One region of the Cohnella herbarum genome, then DNA from elsewhere that is predicted to be linked to it. Evidence: riboswitches for the same ligand, from Rfam matches in the RefSeq annotation. Region 1 holds a riboswitch; each other region holds the start of a gene.
What was found. Region 1 has a riboswitch for cyclic di-AMP ahead of HH215_RS07970 (KamA family radical SAM protein). Riboswitches for the same ligand answer to the same signal wherever they lie in the genome.
Positions count from the first base shown of each region.

Region 2: it holds a riboswitch for cyclic di-AMP, as region 1 does, so the genes downstream of both, HH215_RS13620 (3D domain-containing protein) here and HH215_RS07970 (KamA family radical SAM protein) in region 1, are expected to answer to the same signal.
Region 3: it holds a riboswitch for cyclic di-AMP, as region 1 does, so the genes downstream of both, HH215_RS27490 (hypothetical protein) here and HH215_RS07970 (KamA family radical SAM protein) in region 1, are expected to answer to the same signal.

Region 1 covers NZ_CP051680.1:1,808,437-1,814,466, forward strand. The annotation lists gene HH215_RS07960 (PQQ-binding-like beta-propeller repeat protein) at 1-938, opposite strand, end outside; gene HH215_RS07965 (DUF6199 family natural product biosynthesis protein) at 1,127-1,357, opposite strand; gene HH215_RS07970 (KamA family radical SAM protein) at 1,470-2,654, opposite strand; cyclic di-AMP (ydaO/yuaA leader) riboswitch at 2,848-2,987, opposite strand; gene HH215_RS07975 (AI-2E family transporter) at 3,109-4,272, shown strand; gene HH215_RS07980 (methyl-accepting chemotaxis protein) at 4,373-6,030, opposite strand, start outside.
Region 2 covers NZ_CP051680.1:3,080,087-3,086,116, reverse strand. The annotation lists gene HH215_RS13635 (TrkH family potassium uptake protein) at 1-1,277, shown strand, start outside; gene HH215_RS13630 (potassium channel family protein) at 1,292-1,954, shown strand; gene HH215_RS13625 (polysaccharide deacetylase family protein) at 2,021-2,845, shown strand; gene HH215_RS13620 (3D domain-containing protein) at 2,985-3,638, opposite strand; cyclic di-AMP (ydaO/yuaA leader) riboswitch at 3,644-3,805, opposite strand; gene HH215_RS13615 (LysR substrate-binding domain-containing protein) at 3,913-4,830, opposite strand; gene HH215_RS13610 (succinate dehydrogenase cytochrome b558 subunit) at 5,000-5,671, shown strand; gene sdhA (succinate dehydrogenase flavoprotein subunit) at 5,690-6,030, shown strand, end outside.
Region 3 covers NZ_CP051680.1:6,468,070-6,474,099, forward strand. The annotation lists gene HH215_RS27475 (Rpn family recombination-promoting nuclease/putative transposase) at 1-27, shown strand, start outside; gene HH215_RS27480 (peptidylprolyl isomerase) at 207-899, opposite strand; gene HH215_RS27485 (hypothetical protein) at 1,053-1,493, opposite strand; cyclic di-AMP (ydaO/yuaA leader) riboswitch at 1,508-1,662, opposite strand; cyclic di-AMP (ydaO/yuaA leader) riboswitch at 2,042-2,237, shown strand; cyclic di-AMP (ydaO/yuaA leader) riboswitch at 2,331-2,512, shown strand; gene HH215_RS27490 (hypothetical protein) at 2,631-3,041, shown strand; gene HH215_RS37110 (potassium-transporting ATPase subunit F) at 3,186-3,263, shown strand; gene kdpA (potassium-transporting ATPase subunit KdpA) at 3,344-5,023, shown strand; gene kdpB (potassium-transporting ATPase subunit KdpB) at 5,042-6,030, shown strand, end outside.

The DNA.
Region 1 (6,030 bases):
TCGGTGTCATCGATGGGAGGAAGCGACCATTCCGATTCGTAAGTATTTAAGTTCAGCGCTTGCACGCTGCCGCCATTATCCGCGAAATATGCCAGGTTATCGTGAATGGCGATCGAATTTTCGATACCTTGATGATTATTGCCTGAAATCTTGTATCTGTATTTATTGATTATCGGATCGATGGATATTTTCTTTTTCGCCGGATCGAAAACGGTATTCAGCTTCAGATGGTAGACCAGTCCGTTCTCGCCGCCGACGATAAGTGTATCGTCCAGCCGATTGAACATCGCCGAGCTATCGAACGCTCCCCATGTGCGGTAGGCGAACGGGTCTTTGCCGTTTACGCGCAGCAATCTCTTCTGATCGGTTAAGCTGAACAGATTAAATCCGATCGTGCCGTTCTCGGGAATGCCCTCCCCGACATAGAGGAGCGGGTAACCTCTTGCGTCCACCGACACGCTGCCTTTGATCGGATTGCCGATCTTGATTGGACTGCGCGTCTCCTCGCCGGTCTTCAACTCCATGAAATAGACATACCCGTCGAGAGACGCGTAGATCACTTCGGTAAAATCAGGTTGCGAGAGAAACTTCTCTTTGACGTTCATCGTGCGCAATACTTCCGGAGTCCATTTCACGATGGCCGGCTGACCCGTCCAACCCGCTCCGCCTCCCCAAGAGCTCGACTTGGTTTTTTTCTCCCAGACGATCTTCGGGCTAAATCGCTTCATCTCCGTCGTGCCGAAGGAAGGAGCGCTTCTCTCCTTATTCCCTCGAAAGGTCAAAATCCCCTCGACTTCGGTATAAACGGCGGGAAACGCTTGCGAGATTGTAGGCTTCTTATTCCATTGCGAGGAGTAACGACTTTCGGCTTGCGCGATTCCCTGGTACATACAAACGATTAATAGTGCTAGGATGAAAGTCTTTTTTCCTCGGGACATCTCTATTTATTCCTCCAAAACCTAGGATAAATAGAGTGTACCTACTAGACTCCGAGAAGCATGTCAAACGGTCGGCGAGTATTAAGGGAATATTTGTCATAATGAGCGACTTGATCCGGGATTTCGTCTAGTCTTAAACGAATACGGATCTTACTACAACAAAAATACTAGAAACTGCGTTATAACAACTAGCGCAGTAAATGCGGCAGCAACAAAATCGATAAGCCAATAAGCGCAAACACCCCTGAAATGATCCTTTGAAAAACAAAATAGGCCCTTGGCGGTTCTCTTAAAGCTTTCCAGCTTTGAGCTAACTTCCAGAAGTAATAAGGATTTATCGTTGCAAACAATGCAATTCCGGTCCATAAACACATGAATATGAAAAAAATCCAAGAAAAAGCATTCACTTCCGGCGGCACTCCCATTTCCCCCCCCCATTAACATGTTTGTAGATAATACGTACGTACCCGGATAGATAAGACCGTCCCGAAAGCCTTAACTTGGCTAACGAAACGGTCTGTCTATTCGTACCTATTTAACCATAATCATTTTATTAGCCCTAAGCTGAGGATGTTCCGGCATCTCATTCACCGAGACGACCGCATCCGTCTTCTTGTTAGGCTTGCTCCAGTATTGCTCGCTGCCGGGCAGATCGTCGAACCACGCGGCATCGTCCGGGCAATCCAAGATCATGAAGCGACCGTAATGCCCGTCGCGGGATTGGTGGTATTTCAAATAAGCTTTTCCGTTCTCGATGGCCAGAATTTCGATTTTACCCGAGGTATGGCTCATCGACAGTCGCACTCTTTTCCCCAACCCGGACGTCCGGGCTTTAGCCTTCTCTACGAGATCGTATACTTCGGCAAGCGGAAGCACGAAGTCTACGTTACCCGCGACTGGACGGTTAATGAAGAAATAATAAGGAGTTACTCCCGCCCACGACAATCTATCCAGAAGCTCGCCAAGCACTTGCGCGTCATCGTTGATTCCTTTCAGAATCGGGGTCTGGTTCACGACGATCGCGCCTGCATCATGTAAAGCTTGAAACCCGCGAACGGCTTCGGGCGTAATCTCTCTTGGATGGTTAATATGGGCCATGACGTAGATTCTCTTGTTCGCGCTGGAGAACTCGCGTATAGCTTCGAGCAATAGCTCGTCCTCATAGATACGCATAGGGTTGAACACCGGAATTTTGGAGCCTAGCCGTATAATCTGAACGTGTTCGATTTCCCTTAATCTATGCAAAATTGCGCGCAGTTTAGAGGTGGCAAGAATCAAGCTATCCCCTCCGGTCAGGAGGACGTTGCTGATCTCCGGGTGCTCCGCGATATACTGCAGTCCCGGCTCGATATCCGAGGTCGCTTCCTTGACGTCGTTGCGGAACAACCGTTTGCGGAAACAATATCGGCAATACGCCCCGCACACTTCGGAGACGATGAGCAGCGCGGTCGAACTGTACTTATGTTGACAGCCCTTCACAACGTAGTTAGTGTCTTCATCCGAGGCATCCCATCTTCCGTACTCCAGCAGTTCCCCTTCATTGGGAATGACGAGCTTGCGGATGGGGTCGTCCGGATCGTTCCAATCGATCAGTTTCAAATAGTACTCATTCACGCGAAAGACGAATTTATCGGTGATCGATTTTAATTGCTCACGTTGTTGCTCGGGGATGTGAGTGATTTTTCCGATATCGGTAATATACTTGGGTTGCGGCATTGCATATTCCTCCTCAAGGTATATTCGGTCGAATTCGAGAACGAATCCATTCCAAGCCCCTGCTATCCCCCCTTCGTTTCAAAATAAATAGACCCGATGCCAGAAGACCATCCCTTCTGCATACCGGGCCTAAAGAAAACAAAAAAGACCCTTGTTCGGGTCAAAAGAATGAGCAGTTTATCTGCGCACGACAATCCGACCCATCCAAAGCTGACGAGGTTAGCTGACGGACTCGGGATAGATGGTTCCCTACATTCGCGTAGAATGATTCGCCCCAGAAAACTGGTTCCCCCGCTCTCCGGCCTAATGCCGGAAACTAAGCTTAGGGTTACTATAGAGGATTCTCCAAGAGATGTCAATACGTGGTAAACCTCGGGAATATCCGATCCAAGCCAAGTTGTTCTTAGGGTCTAAAGTCGATTAAAATAAGAAGTATTAGAGGAGGAAGGCACATATGCAACCTGCGCGGAAATGGTCTGATCGCATCAAATGGATGCTGATGAACCAAAAAGTAATCCTGTTCCTTGTCGTCGTACTGTTAATCAGCCTGAATATACTCGTACTCGACAAAATCTCGTACGTATTTCATCCGTTTATCGTCATCTTCGAGACGGTCTTCCTTCCTTTTCTTCTGACCGGAGTCGCTTATTACTTGCTTAACCCGATCGTGGATTACCTCGAGCTTCGTAAAATTAAACGAGTGTATTCCATTATCGTCTTGTACCTTGTCATTATTACCATCCTAACGCTCGTCGTCATGAAGGTCGTTCCGTTGCTAAGCGAGCAAATCACGAGCTTGATCGTACAGTTCCCGAATTATAGCCAGGACGCGAAGCTGAAGTTCGAGGAATTGATCGGGAACGAATACTTCAACGAATTGCAGGATACGCTCGGCATCGATTCCAGCAAGCTGGTGAACGATTTCTCGGGTCGCGCCTCCGAGGTGTTGAACAATGCATGGTCCGGGATCGGGAATCTTGTCGGCCGCATTACGGAAACTGTGCTTGCCATCATCACCGTGCCGTTCATACTGTTCTATCTATTGAAGGACCGCAAGAAACTGTCTCCATTCGTGCTCAGCTTTCTGCCGACTTCCTTACGTCAGCGTTCGTTCGGCGTTATGCTCGAGATGAACCAACAGATCAGCTCTTACATACGCGGACAGATCGTCGTTAGCTTGTGCATCGGCGTTCTGCTCTACATCGGTTATCTGATTATCGGCTTGGACTATTCGCTCGTTCTTGCGGTCATTGCCGCTTGCACGAGTATCGTCCCTTATTTAGGACCGGTCATCGCCATTACCCCAGCCCTGATCGTGGCGATGATGACTTCGCCGTTCATGTTGTTGAAAATGGTCATCGTCTGGACGATCGTCCAGCTTATCGAAGGAAAATTCATCTCTCCGCAAATTATGGGAAAGACGATGCACGTTCATCCGATCACCATCATATTCGTAATCATCGCCGCTGGGAATTTGTTCGGTATCATCGGCATTATTCTCGCGGTTCCCGGTTATGCGATCATTAAGGTCATCGCCACTCACTTGTTCCGATGGTTCAAGGCGCGGACTGGGCTATATGAACCGCCCGAAGTCGAGGAGCCGAAAGCTTCCGAGTGAACGGAATAAAAAGGGCATCTCGCTAGCCAGGCTAATGGCTTGCGAGATGCCCTTTTTTTAAGTAAGGGTAACGACGGATAATGTTCGGTAACGCTCGGCATCAATGCTTCGCTGGCGACGTTGGATCCTTAGCGCTTTCCCCGTCTACCTTAAAGTGGCCGACCGCCGCTTTCAGCGAATCCGACACCTCCAGAAGCTGCTGCGACGTTTGGGCGAACTCATTCAATACGGCGGTCTGTTCCTGCACCATAGCCGACATCTGCTCGGTGAAAGCAGATGTTTCCTCCGTCACGCGGCTGATCTCTTCGGCCGAACGGACAACGCTGCCGCTGCCCGCCGCGATCTGGCCTATGGAAGAAGCCGCTTCGATCACTTGGGAAGTCAGATCGTCGACATTATCGACGATCTGCCTGATGTTCGACTCCGCTTCGCGAATGGCCGACGTTCCTTCATAGACGGTTTTAGAGCTGTCGGCGATCAGCTCGACGATCGTCTCGACGTCCTGGTTCATCCGCTTGAGCGTCGATTCGATGCTGCCGGCGGATTGCGCCGTTTGATCGGCCAGCTTGCGGATTTCGGCGGCGACGACCCCGAATCCCCGCCCGTATTCGCCCGCGCGCGCCGCTTCGATCGTCGCGTTGAGCGAGAGCAGATTGGTCTTCGTGGAAATATCGCTCATATACCCGACGATGCCGAGAATTTGGCTCGACTGCTCCGACAGTTGGGTAACGCTTTGCTGGATATTCGTGAACGCCCGGTCGATCTTCGCGACTTCTTCTTGCGTCTTGTCCAAATTGCGACTGCCGCTGTCCGCGGCCGCCTGCGTCGTCTTGGCCAGTTCCGCCGCCTGCCGCGTCCCCTTGGCGACCAAATCCAGGCCGCCCAGGTTCTCCTGCATGATCGCGGATATTTCCTCCGTCTGTGCGACCTGATTTTCTGCCCCGACCGCAACCCTGCGAACGGCTTCGCTCACTTGGCCGTTAATCTCGACCGTGCCCGCTGAGCCTTCGCCGATTCGTCTGGAGACGGCGGACAAGCGTGCCGCCTGTTCCTGAATCTGACGCATCATCGTCTGCATGGAGGCTAGCAGCTTATTCGTCTCTTGCCCCAACTCCCAAGTTTCATCCGTCGCCTTCACTTGAATGCGCCGGGTCAAGTCTCCGCCCGATCGGGCAATATCGGCGATAGCGGACGTCACTCGCTTCAAATTCCGGGTAATGTTGCGGGAAACGATCCAGGAGAAAGCGATCGTCAGAACAGCGAGCACGGCCGCCATGGCATATAACAACGATCGCAAGCCGTCATTGGTGTCGATCAGGCTGGAGATGCGTTTTTCCGTTACGTACTTCTCGGATTGCCGCAGCCGGGAGAGCTGTTCCTTCATGCCGGTCATCGCCTTCTTGCCGGGATCGTCCGCGAAGTATTGAACGGCCTTTGCGGCATCTTTGTCGTAGGACAGCGTCGCCGAAGCTTTGTCGGAAACCGCGAACCAGCGATCCATTGCTCCCAGAACGCCAACCAGTCGGCTCGTTTGTTCGGCATTTCCGTTGAACAGCTCCTTCAGCGTCTCGTATCCCTGCTTCCACTTCGCTTTCTCCCCCTCGTAGAGGTCAAGATCCGCCTTTTGGCCGGTCATGATCGCGCGATATAAAGCCGATTCCATCGTCGATGCGTATTTGTCGAGCGTATGCGTCGTTTCGTGAATTTTCAGATCCCGGTTGACGATGGAATCGAGCTCTCCCTGTAGCGACTTAATCG
Region 2 (6,030 bases), 1.3 Mb from region 1:
TTATATTGCTCGGCGCGGGATTGCTGATGCTGCCCTTCTCGCACACCCAAGACTCCGCTCCCCGGTTCATCGATGCGCTGTTTACGGCAACGTCGGCGACCTGCGTCACCGGACTTGTCGTGGTCGACACCGGGACGTACTGGACAACGGCCGGTCAACTCATCATATTGACTATGATACAGGTCGGCGGATTAGGATTTATGACGATGGCAACGTTGTTCGCGATTATTCTTAAACGCCGGATTTCACTGAAGGAAAGGCTTGTTCTGCAAGAATCGTTAAACCAGACGAGTATCGAAGGCATCATACGTTTAGTCCGTAAGGTAGTCGTTTACGCTTTAACGATCGAGCTTGTCGGAGCAATTCTGTTCACTGCGCGTTTCCTGTTCGATATGCCCGTTGGAGAGGCCATGTATAAAGGCGCGTTTCATGCGGTGTCTTTCTTCAACAATGCGGGGTTCGACATTATGGGGGACTATCGGAGTCTCGTAGATTATGTAGGAGATCCTTTGGTTAATATCGTAACGATGCTGTTGATCATTCTAGGCGGACTCGGTTTCGTCGTCTTATCGGACTTGGTCGACTTTCGTAATATGAAACGTAAATTATCGCTTCATTCCAAAGTCGTGCTCAGCATGTCCGGTATTCTGATCGTAACGGGAGCGGCGCTTATTCTCATCTTCGAGTACACGAACGGCAAAACGTTCGCTCCTCTCGGCTTCGGAGAGAAGCTGCTGGCCGCTTTCATGCAGTCGGTGTCTCCGAGGACGGCCGGCGTTAACTCTGTGGATATTGCGGGCTTACGGCAAGCGACGCAGTTTATCATCATTATCCTCATGTTCATCGGGGCTTCTCCCGGTTCTACTGGCGGAGGAATCAAGACGACGACTTTTACGGCGCTTGTCGGAGCCGTCGTTGCGATGGTCAGAGGTAAAGAAGATGTCGTATTGTTCAAAATGAGGTTGGCTCAGGAACGGGTGTACAAGGCGTTAACCGTTACGTTATTCGCGTTCGGTCTCGTCATCGTGGCGACGATGATCTTGTCGACGACGGAAGATCACCAATTCCTCATGATCTTGTTCGAAGTAACTTCCGCGTTCGGTACGGTCGGCTTATCGATGGGTCTAACCGGAGATTTGACCGTCGCTGGAAAAATCATCATTATCCTTATGATGTTTATGGGGCGGTTAGGTCCGCTGACTTTGACATATGCGCTTGGACGAAAGCAAGGGCGGGCCTTGTATCGTCATGCGGAAGGTAAAATTATTATCGGGTAGAGGACGGAAATATCATGAAGATGAATCAATTCGTTATTATAGGGTTGGGACGGTTCGGATCGAGTTTAGGCGCGGAGTTGATCAAATTAGGTTATGAAGTGCTTGGCGTGGACCGCGACGAAGAGAAAGTACAAGAACTGTCCAACATTCTTACGCACGCGGTCGTTGCGGACGCTACGGAGGAAGAGGTGCTGCGTTCGATCGGCGCCCGGAACTTCGATTGCGGCGTCGTGGCGATCGGGGACGATATACAGGCGAGTATACTGGCAACGATTCTGTTGAAGGATCTCGGCGTCAAGAAGGTCGTGGCGAAAGCGGTATCCGATCTGCACGGCCGCGTATTGGAGCGGGTCGGCGTGGACAGGATTATCTATCCGGAACGGGATATGGGGGTTCGCGTGGCCCATCAGCTCGTTTCGCCGAACTTGTTGGATTATATCGAGCTGTCCAAGCAATATACGATAGCGGAGCTTGCGGTTCCGGAATGCCTGTCGGGCAAGTCGCTGGACGATGTGAACCCGAGGGGGAGATTCGGTTGCAGCATCGTGGCTATCAACAAACCGAAGGGGATCATCATCGCTCCCGTGGCGAAGGATACCTTATCGAAGGACGACGTGATGGTCGTTATCGGCACGAATGATCAGATCGAGCAATTCCAAGAGTCGATCGGACAATAGCCGGCTGGAAAAGTTATTAGCGAGAGTTGAATGAAATCCATCCCATTCGTTCAGGATATAGTTAGAATGAGCGGTTATGGGGGGATTGGCGAGATGACGATGTCGCGCTTTAGATCGGTGGTGATGGCGCTGGTAAGCGCCGTCACCCTTTTGTCTTTGTTGGGGGATTGTACTGGTGCGCATGCCGCTTATGCAGCTGGAACAACGCAGGTTAAGCCGTCCGGCAATCATTGGTCCGAATATGAACGCAAGTATGAAGGCGTGTTCGTATTGTCCGCGTCCCGGGGTTCGCGCAAAGTCGCGTTAACGTTCGACGACGTGCCGGACCCCCGGTTCACGCCGCAGGTTCTGGACGTCCTGAAAGCCAAGAAGGTTCATGCGACTTTCTTCGTCGTAGGAACCCGCAGCTCGAAACATCCGGATTTAGTCAAACGAATCCACCGGGAGGGCCATAACCTAGGTAATCATTCGTATAGCCACCCTAATTTCTCTAAGCTGAACTTCGCGAAGGTGCAAGAGCAGATCGAACGAGCGGAGCACGTGATCGAGGGGATCGTCGGGTTTAAACCAAGGCTAGTGCGTCCTCCATACGGGGAGATTTTACCAAAACATCTGGACTGGGCGAAAAAAAGAGGATATACGGTAGTGAATTGGGATGTGGATTCATCGGATTGGCGACAGTTAAGCTCGGATCAGGTGTTTCGGAACGTCACCCGCTCGGTACGGCCGGGTTCCGTCGTGCTGATGCATGCCGGAGGCGGACAAGGACAGAGCTTGTCCGGTACGGTCAAGGCGCTTCCGCAAATTATCGACTGGTTGCGCGCGAATCATTACGAGCCCGTGACTTTAACCGATCTGCTGGATATTCCCGAACGCAGAAAAGGGCAGTAAAATCGTACCCGACCGTGGAAATCGGTCAGGTAGGCAGCTTACGAATTGTATGGTTGCGGAGTGAACGGATTAAATAAACCTAGGGTCCGCAATCGGAGCCTAGGTTTATTTATAGCGCGCGATATTCGAATGGCCGGAACTATTCTAAAATGTAGACTTTGACGTTCTGAAAACCGAAACTCGAGACGAAAGAACGGGAACCCGGAACGAAAATATCGATTCGTTTGCCCTTGATCGCGCCACCCGCATCCAATGCCCGCGCGTACATGCCTCCCTGAGGCAAGCCATTGAAATCGTATCCTTCAATGTATACTCTCGTTCCGAAGGCGATGACTTTCGGGTCCACGGCTATCGTTCCGAGCTTAAGCGGATTGCCGAAATAATCGACAGCCCCCCATCCGCCGTTCTCCTCGGCAGCAGCCGAATAAGCCGAAGCTTTAATGTCGATAATTTTGGAGTAAGCGAGCGACTCCGCGGTCGACGTCGATTGCATTTGGACGGGCTTGCTCGAGTCGGCAGCGGCTGTCGCCTTGGAAGCGCTCCCGGAGTTGGCCGTGCTGCTCGGGATCACAAGCTTTAATCCGGTGTAGATATTCAAAGGATCGACGGAAGGGTTCGCGTTCATCAATTTCTGAAGCGGCACTTTGTATTGGGTTGAAAGCTTCCAAAACGTATCGGAATTTTTAGCGGTGTGAGTCGTTGCCGCGTGTGCTGTCAGTCCCGGTAGTGCCAATGCCGCTCCAAGAAGAAGCGCTGAAGATCGTATGCTCAATTTTTTCAAACCGTGTTTCATTACGTATATCCTCCTAGAGATGGGCCGGCGAGGTTAGCTGTCGGATTCGGACTGGGAGATCAGCCCTGCGCGATTGCGCTTCACCCCTGCACATGTATAGGTTCGTTTCGAGTATGTGCTTTTAATACTTGTCCCCCCGCACCTGACGGTTTTGGCCGGAATGTTTTGTTGTTGCGTTCCTAAGAAGGGCGCCCCAACTACCTGTAAAAGGTACCATAGCGAGCAGGCGGTTAAAACAGGAAAAATCAGGAGTCGGACCGATTTTTTCGTTAGATTAAGATTCTTTGAGACGGTTTGCCCCGCGGTCGAAATAGGCGGTCGTTTCCTCGATCAAATAGCGCGTCGAAGGAGCGAGCCAGACCGGGTCGCCGTGAATGAGAGACGTCGTCCGCTTAGTCCCCTCAAGCTCTTTGATGCGCACGAGGTATAAATCGTTATCGATGAGAACTTGCTCGCGCAGGTAAGATTTAGGAAGCAAAGTGCCCGCGCGGCAAGCGGATAATAACCGAATAATGGCCTCGAAAGAGTCGATTTCCATCCGGACATCCGGCTTAAGGTTATATTTTTTTAATAATTCGTCTGTCAGAGTTCGGTACCACGTTCCCGGCGCAAAAAGAATCATCGGAAGGCCGTCGAGATCGGACATTTCCAATTGCGTTCTTTCTAATATAATATGCGTTCTCGGAAGGACGAGGATAAGATGATCTTCAAACAAGGGTAAACTGGTAATAGCGGGATCGTAGATGACGGACGAGGCTACGATTCCGAAATCGACTTTGCGTTCTTTAACGAGCGTGGCGATTTCGTGCGACTTGCCCGTGACGGCTTTAATCTCAAGATTAGGGTGCTTCTCGGTAATTGCGGTAATAAGATCGGGCAGCGTCGTCTGGAGAGTCGTCAAGCTGGCTCCGATCGTAGCTACGTGCGCTTCCGACGATTTGAAAGCGTTCAGTTTCTGTAAATAGCTGCCGTGGAATTGTCGTAACTCAAGCGCGAATTCGTAAGTGACTTGTCCGGCTGCCGTTAGTTCGAGTCGCTTGCCGATTCTTCGGAACAGGTCGACCTCAAGCTCCGATTCAAGCCGGGCTAAACGGCGGGACAGGGCGGGTTGCGACAGGTTTAATCTTTCCGCTGCTTTGTTTAGGCTTGTTTGTTCTACAATCGTCGCGAATAGCCGCATATCTTCGAGCACAGGGAACACCATCCTCTTATGCGTTTTAGTTATAAGTTTTAATATTAAATAAGCAGTTCCATTATAAGCGAAAATAGGGTAACCTTAAAAGCGGTGACAAAATGGTGACGTATGGAAACTTCGTCATCTGAAGTCGAAGCACGGATGCGAAAGGAGATCGAACACAGACATGAAAGGTAATTCTTATTTACCGAGAAAGCTTCATTCGTTGCTTGGCGTAATTCCGCTTGGATTGTTCATTATCGAGCATGCGCTGACGAACTATTCCGCTTACGAAGGCGGACAGGAGGGCTTCACGAAAAGCATCGACTTCTTGAACAGCGTACCTCTTGTATTCTGGCTGGAATTGTTCGTTATCTGGTTGCCCATTTTATTCCATGGGGTATACGGACTGTACATCGCGTATCAATCGAACATTAACACGGGCCGATTCAGCTATGGCCGCAACTGGGCGTTCACGTTGCAACGGATTACGGGGGTAATCACGTTTATTTTCGTGGCATGGCATTTCTACGAAACCCGATTCCAGATTACGCTCGGCAACGTTACGCATGAAGAACTGGGTCAACACATGAACGGAATCGTTAGCGACCCGCTCGTCTTCACGGCTTACATCATCGGCGTAATCGCCGCGACGTTCCACTTCGCGAACGGTTTGTGGGCTTTCTTGGTGAGCTGGGGAATTACGGTTGGCCCGCGCGCTCAGAAAGTTTCCTCTAATATTTGCATGGTCATCTTCGTAATCTTGTCGGCACTGTTCTTGTTGTCCTTGTTCGCATTCCGCGGCGACGAGTTCGCATCGGCTGCAGCAACGGCGTTAAGTTCAGTCTCGATCGGTTAGAGGGAGGAGAAACAAATTATGGCTACTCAAAAAGTAATTGTCGTCGGAGGCGGACTTGCCGGATTAATGGCGACGATTAAAGCGGCGGAAGCGGGAGTTCGGGTCGATCTATTCTCGCTGGTACCGGTTAAAAGATCTCACTCCGTATGCGCGCAAGGCGGTATTAACGGAGCTGTAAATACAAAAGGCGAAGGCGATTCCCCTTGGGAGCACTTTGACGATACGGTGTATGGAGGCGACTTCCTCGCGAATCAACCTCCGGTTAAAGCAATGTGCGAAGCGGCGCCCGGCATTATCCACTTGATGGACCGGATGGGCGTAATGTTCAGCCGTACCCCGGAAGGATTGCTCGATTTCCG
Region 3 (6,030 bases), 3.7 Mb from region 1:
ATTGAAGAATTAAACAAACTCAAATAATCATTTGCAAGTAGCAACCGGTTAACCCGGAAGTGTTGCTAACCCGCGCCGAAGCGGCGGAGTTGCTAATTGGGGTTCACGGGTATTTGCATAAATAAAACAAGGATCACTCTTAGGGTAAGGTTTACCGAGGAGTGATCCTTGTTAGGTAGAAAGAGCTTCAAGCTCTATTCTTGCATTTACTTAATGATTTCCGGTTCCGGAACGGCGGCGCCGCGGGTATCCACGGTCACTTTCTTCATGACCGGAGGCGTGTTCGGGCGATCGTTGGAGTTTCTAGGCAGCGCTACGATCTCGTTCACGACATCCATACCCTCGGTAACTTTGCCGAAAGCGGCATAGGCTCCGTCTAGATGCGGAGAGTCCGCGACCATCAAGAAGAACTGCGATCCGGCGCTGTCCGGATTTTGCGCGCGCGCCATGGAGAGAACGCCGGCCGTATGTTTCAGCTTGTTCTCGAAGCCGTTTTGCGTGAATTCTCCGGCGATCGAGTAGTCGGGTCCGCCCATTCCCGTACCGTCAGGGTCGCCGCCCTGAATCATGAAGCCGGGGATGATCCGATGGAAGATCGTGCCGTCGTAGAAGCCTTTGTTCACGAGGGAGACAAAGTTGTTTACCGTATTCGGCGCTACTTTAGGGTAAAGCTCGACTTTGATGATTTTGCCGCTGTCCATTTCAATGGTGACGATCGGGTTGTCGCCGGATGTGTCTACTTCGCTCATTGGGGAAGCCTCCTGTGTGGATGCCGCGCCGTTACCTGTGGCCGATGCATCGGTTTGATTTTTTTCCTTGCCGCCGCATCCCGTTACGATAGCCAATAACGCAATGATCGTAAGCAGCGAGACGGTAAATCGAATTTTTGCGGATTTCAATTTCAAATCCCCCTTGTCCTCTATATCCTCTCGTATCATAACATTTGCTCGAAAAGGATTCCACCGCGGCTTAGTTAACAAACGTTTATGTCATGTCAAAGCCGCGATCCGGGGGATCGCGGCGAGGCGAATCATAGCGTGCCCAAACTATAATTACACGATTTCATAATGAGCCCGACAATGCTCCATTAATGAAGCGGGATCCATGGAGTAGCGATACGCGGAAGGCCCTCGGCGTTGATGAGATCCGCTATTGTCGTTCTGAAACTGGGAATTCAGATCGTTCAGCGCCGATCGGACCAGCTCCGATTTCGTATCCCCCCATCTATCATGGAGATGATCTACCGTTTCATAGGCTTCCGTTAAAGTAGGCTTATGGAAATATTGCAGGAAAGCGGCCCATTGGGCTAAGTCGAAATACTTTTTGTTCTCGGACAGCACGCATTCGCTCCATCCGACCCGGCCACAGCAGGAGATTCTGAGCAAACCGTACCGGCAGTTCGCGTCGTTTTTGGCGCATGCGCCATCGGGTAAATCGCGGGGATCTTCGAACAGATACAATTGAAAGCTCGTAATTCTGATTTCTTCCGCCATCCTAAGCACTCCTTGAATTCTCTCAAATTACGCTTGCGAGGTTAGCTGTCGGATTCGGGCGCGAGAGTCGCCCTACCTTCGGATATCATTATCCTTCCGGATTCACCCCAGCGGCCGCGGCCGCGATGGTTCCCCCGCTTCCCGTTAAGGAATTCAGCGTTAGACAAATCCGAATATAACTCCAGTCGGGATGCTTTGTAAATATAGAGGCAATTCCAAATCTGTCCACCTAATGGCGATTTCGTGCAAATTACGGATATTTAATCCGATAAAACCACTTCTTTCGTGCATTTGGGAGGCTTAAGCTCGCTCTAGCTTTCATTCACGGTTTTCGGGTTGAAAAGCGATCGGGACGGTGATCGGGATATATGCTGACTTTTGTTAAAAACCGAGAAATAGAGAGATAAAAAGAGTATTCTGGAGATCGCGTCAATTGTAAGCGGTACGATTTACCACGTTGACGTAATTTGCTCTACAGGCGGAATTGGGATTGCTTTACAAAGGTTGGGGGCAGGAGTAATATTCGATTCATGATTTTGATATTGTTCCATTCGTAATCGCTGAGTTTTCCGAAATGGGAAAACGGGGGAACCAATCGATGGCGTTCATTCGGTGTGAGAGCCGAACGTCGCCGTCCGGGGTGAATCCCGAAGCGACCGCACCTAGGATGCGGCCGCTTCGGGTAGGGCGACTCTCACCGCCCGAATCCGACAGCTAACCTCGTAAGCGTTGATGCGTGCAACCGATCGTCGTTTCATGGACGCGCGCAGTGGAGAGAGGATGATGAACTTGTGACCGAATAGGCCGCAGGGGATTATTCCTTGCGGTTTTTGTTATGTTTATTGATCGCTGAGTTTCCGGTAGTAGACCGGGAAGCGGGGGAACCAAACGGATTCCGGAACGAGGAATTCATGGGGTGAATCCGGAAGGCAAGGAGCTCCAGCTCCGGGCCGGAAGGTAGGGCGACTCTCACGCCCGAATCCGACAGCTAACCTCGTAAGCGTACCGAGAGAGGCAACGATGATCGTGATTGGAGACGGCTTCTATAGCCGCGCCCAAGAAGCCACGAGAAGAGTTCCTCTTCACTGGGCTTCTTTTTTGTTGCCTTTTTTCGACTGAGAACAGGAGATGAACGGAATGGTTAACCGGGACGTCGTGCTCGTATCGGCCCCTAATGTTGCTGGCGAACGATTCATGAAGTTATTGAAGCAGAAAAATATCCCGTATGCGGCGATCGTTAATAACACGGCCGAATACGAACGTATAAGAGGCCTCGGGGCTGAACACATTATTGTGGTAAATACGACCAAAGAAGATTCTTGGTTAATCCCCGAGGTCGGAGTCGGTAAAGTATATCTTTTCGAGAAAAGTTTGAATTTATGCTGCAGGTACGTCCAGATTTGCCGGAGTTGGACATCCAAACCGATTTACGTCATTACGGGCAGCCAGAATCCCCGAAACGTATACAAAAGCTTAGGCGTCGATTACGTCATTCACAGCGGCGCGCAAGACTACGGATTTCTTATTACGGACGATTTGAAATCGTAAGACGTTTAGTTCTATTAACCTTTGAGGAGGCTGCTTCATGCTAGATCTTTATATGGTTTTGCTGCTGGCGGCAACGTTCGCGATATTTTACGGCTTTATGGCTTGGTGCGACCGGGTCGTCAACGATGCGGGAGGCGAGCGAAAATGATCATCGTATCGATCTTCACCGTATTCATCTTTCTATATTTAATTTACGCCTTAGTGAATCCAGAGAAGTTCTAATCCGTTCGTTGCATGTGCAACCGATAGCCGGTCTTGAACGAGACGCTCGGTTGTCATAAAGATAGAGGAGGAAAGGCTATATGGGCATTCTGCAAATCGTTATCGTGATCGCGGTTCTTGTCTTGCTCGTGAAACCGGTCGGATCGTACGTCTATCACGTATTCTCCAATGAACCGAACCGGCAAGACCGCATTTTCGGACCGTTCGAAAGATTTATTTACCTGCTGATCGGACTTAAGAACCGGAGCGGGATGACATGGAAAAAGTACGCTTTAAGCTTTCTATTGACCAACATCGTGCTCGTGGCCGTCGGATACTTAATCTTGCGGCTGCAGAAGTACTTGCCGTTTAATCCGAGCGGCATAGATAACATGGAACAGACGCTTTCTTTTAACACCATCGTCAGTTTTATTACGAATACGAACTTACAGCATTACAGCGGCGAATCCGGCTTGTCCTATTTCTCGCAGATGGCCGTTATCACGATGATGATGTTCACCTCGGCCGCTACCGGTTTTTCGGTTGCCATGGCGTTTATTAGAGGGATTACGACCAAGGGAGAAACGCTAGGGAACTTTTTCGAAGATTTCGTCAAAGCGCATACCCGTATTTTCCTTCCGGCGGCCGTCGTGGTCACATTGCTGCTTGTCTCCCTGCAAGTACCGCTAACGCTAGATCCGACGTTAACCGTGACTACGCTTGAAGGCGCAGTGCAGAACATTGCCATCGGTCCGGTAGCGGCATTGGAATCCATTAAGCATCTGGGCACGAATGGCGGCGGATTCTTCGGAGTGAACTCGGCGCATCCGTTCGAGAATCCGAATCCTCTGACGAACATCGTCGAGATCTTGTCCATGTGGGTTCTGCCAGCATCTCTTCCTTATGTATATGGACGGTTCGCAAAGAACGGCAAGCAAGGCTGGGTCGTATTCAGCGCGATGATGACGTTGTTCCTCTTATTCCTCTCGCTGATCTATTTCTCGGAGCTTCGCGGAAATCCGGCCATCAGCGCTATGGGGATCGATTCTTCGCAAGGCAGCATGGAAGGCAAGGAAGTCCGATTCGGCATTCCGCAGTCCTCGCTCTTCTCCGCGGTCACGACGGCGGCGACGACGGGAACGGTCAACAACATGCACGATACGCTCACTCCGCTCGGAGGTCTCGGAACGCTAGGAGAAATGATGCTGAACGTCGTGTTCGGGGGCAAAGGCGTCGGACTGATCAATATGCTAATGTACGCAATGCTGGGCGTATTCTTATGCGGATTAATGGTGGGAAGGACACCGGAGTTTCTGGGGCGGAAAATCGAGCCTCGGGAGATGAAGCTGATCGCGATCGCCATTCTGGCGCATCCTTTCATTATTCTCGTGCCGACCGCGATATCCTTCCTGACGGACCTGGGTCAAGGGTCCATTACGAATCCGGGATCGCACGGCATCACTCAAGTGTTATACGAATATACGTCTTCCGCGGCCAATAACGGTTCGGGTTTCGAGGGATTGGCGGACAATACGCCGTTCTGGAACATTATGACGGGGCTCGTTATGCTGCTGGGGCGTTACGTTTCGATGATTGCGATGCTAGCCGTCGCGGGATCCTTGGTACGCAAGCAATGGGTGCCTGAGACGGTCGGTACTTTCCGGACGGATAACAAGTTGTTTTACGGCATTCTGATCGGAACGGTATTGATTATCGGCGCGTTGACGTTCCTGCCCGCTATCGTGCTGGGACCTGTCGCAGAGCATTTGAAGTTAGGCTAAGGATGAGGTGAATCGTTCATGAATGCTAATCGCAAATCGATGCTGACCTCCGCGATCGTAAGCCGTGCGGTAAAGGAAAGCTTCACTAAATTAAATCCCGTAAGCATGATGCGAAATCCCGTCATGTTCGTCGTCGAAGTCGGAACGGTCGTCGTTCTGTTGATGACGTTGTTTCCCGGATATTTTAATACGCAAGACGATATTGGGTTTAACCTGACCGTGTTCTTCATTCTTCTGTTCACCGTGTTGTTCGCGAACTTCGCGGAAGCATTGGCCGAAGGCAGGGGAAAGGCACAAGCGGATTCATTGAAAAATACGAAAAAAGAGATCAACGCGAACAAATTGGTCGGGGGCGTCATTAAGGTCGTCTCTTCTGCGGATTTGCGCAAAGGCGACGTGGTCATTGTGTCTCAAGGAGAGATGATTCCCGGAGACGGCGAAGTGGTCGAAGGGTTGGCGTCCGTCGACGAATCGGCCATTACCGGCGAATCCGCGCCCGTCATTAAGGAAGCCGGAGGGGATTTTAGCTCCGTCACCGGCGGAACCCGGGTCGTCAGCGATAAGATTAAGGTGCGGATCACGAGCGATCCGGGCGAATCTTTCATCGATCGAATGATCTCACTGGTGGAAGGGGCCAAACGTCAGAAAACGCCGAACGAGCTTGCTCTTAATACCTTGCTTACTAGCTTAACGATTATTTTCCTCATCGTTGTCGTAACGTTAGGGCCTATCGCGGGCTACTTGGATATTGATCTGCAGGTGCCCGTGCTTATCGCTTTGCTAGTTTGTCTTATTCCGACGACGATCGGCGGATTGCTCTCCGCGATCGGAATCGCCGGAATGGATCGGGTGACGCAGTTTAACGTGCTGGCCATGTCCGGTAAAGCGGTCGAAGCGGCCGGGGACATCAACACGATGATTTTGGATAAAACGGGCACGATCACTTACGGGAACCGGATGGCTAGCGAGTTCGTTCCGGTGGGTGGAGCAGACGCTCGGACGGTAGG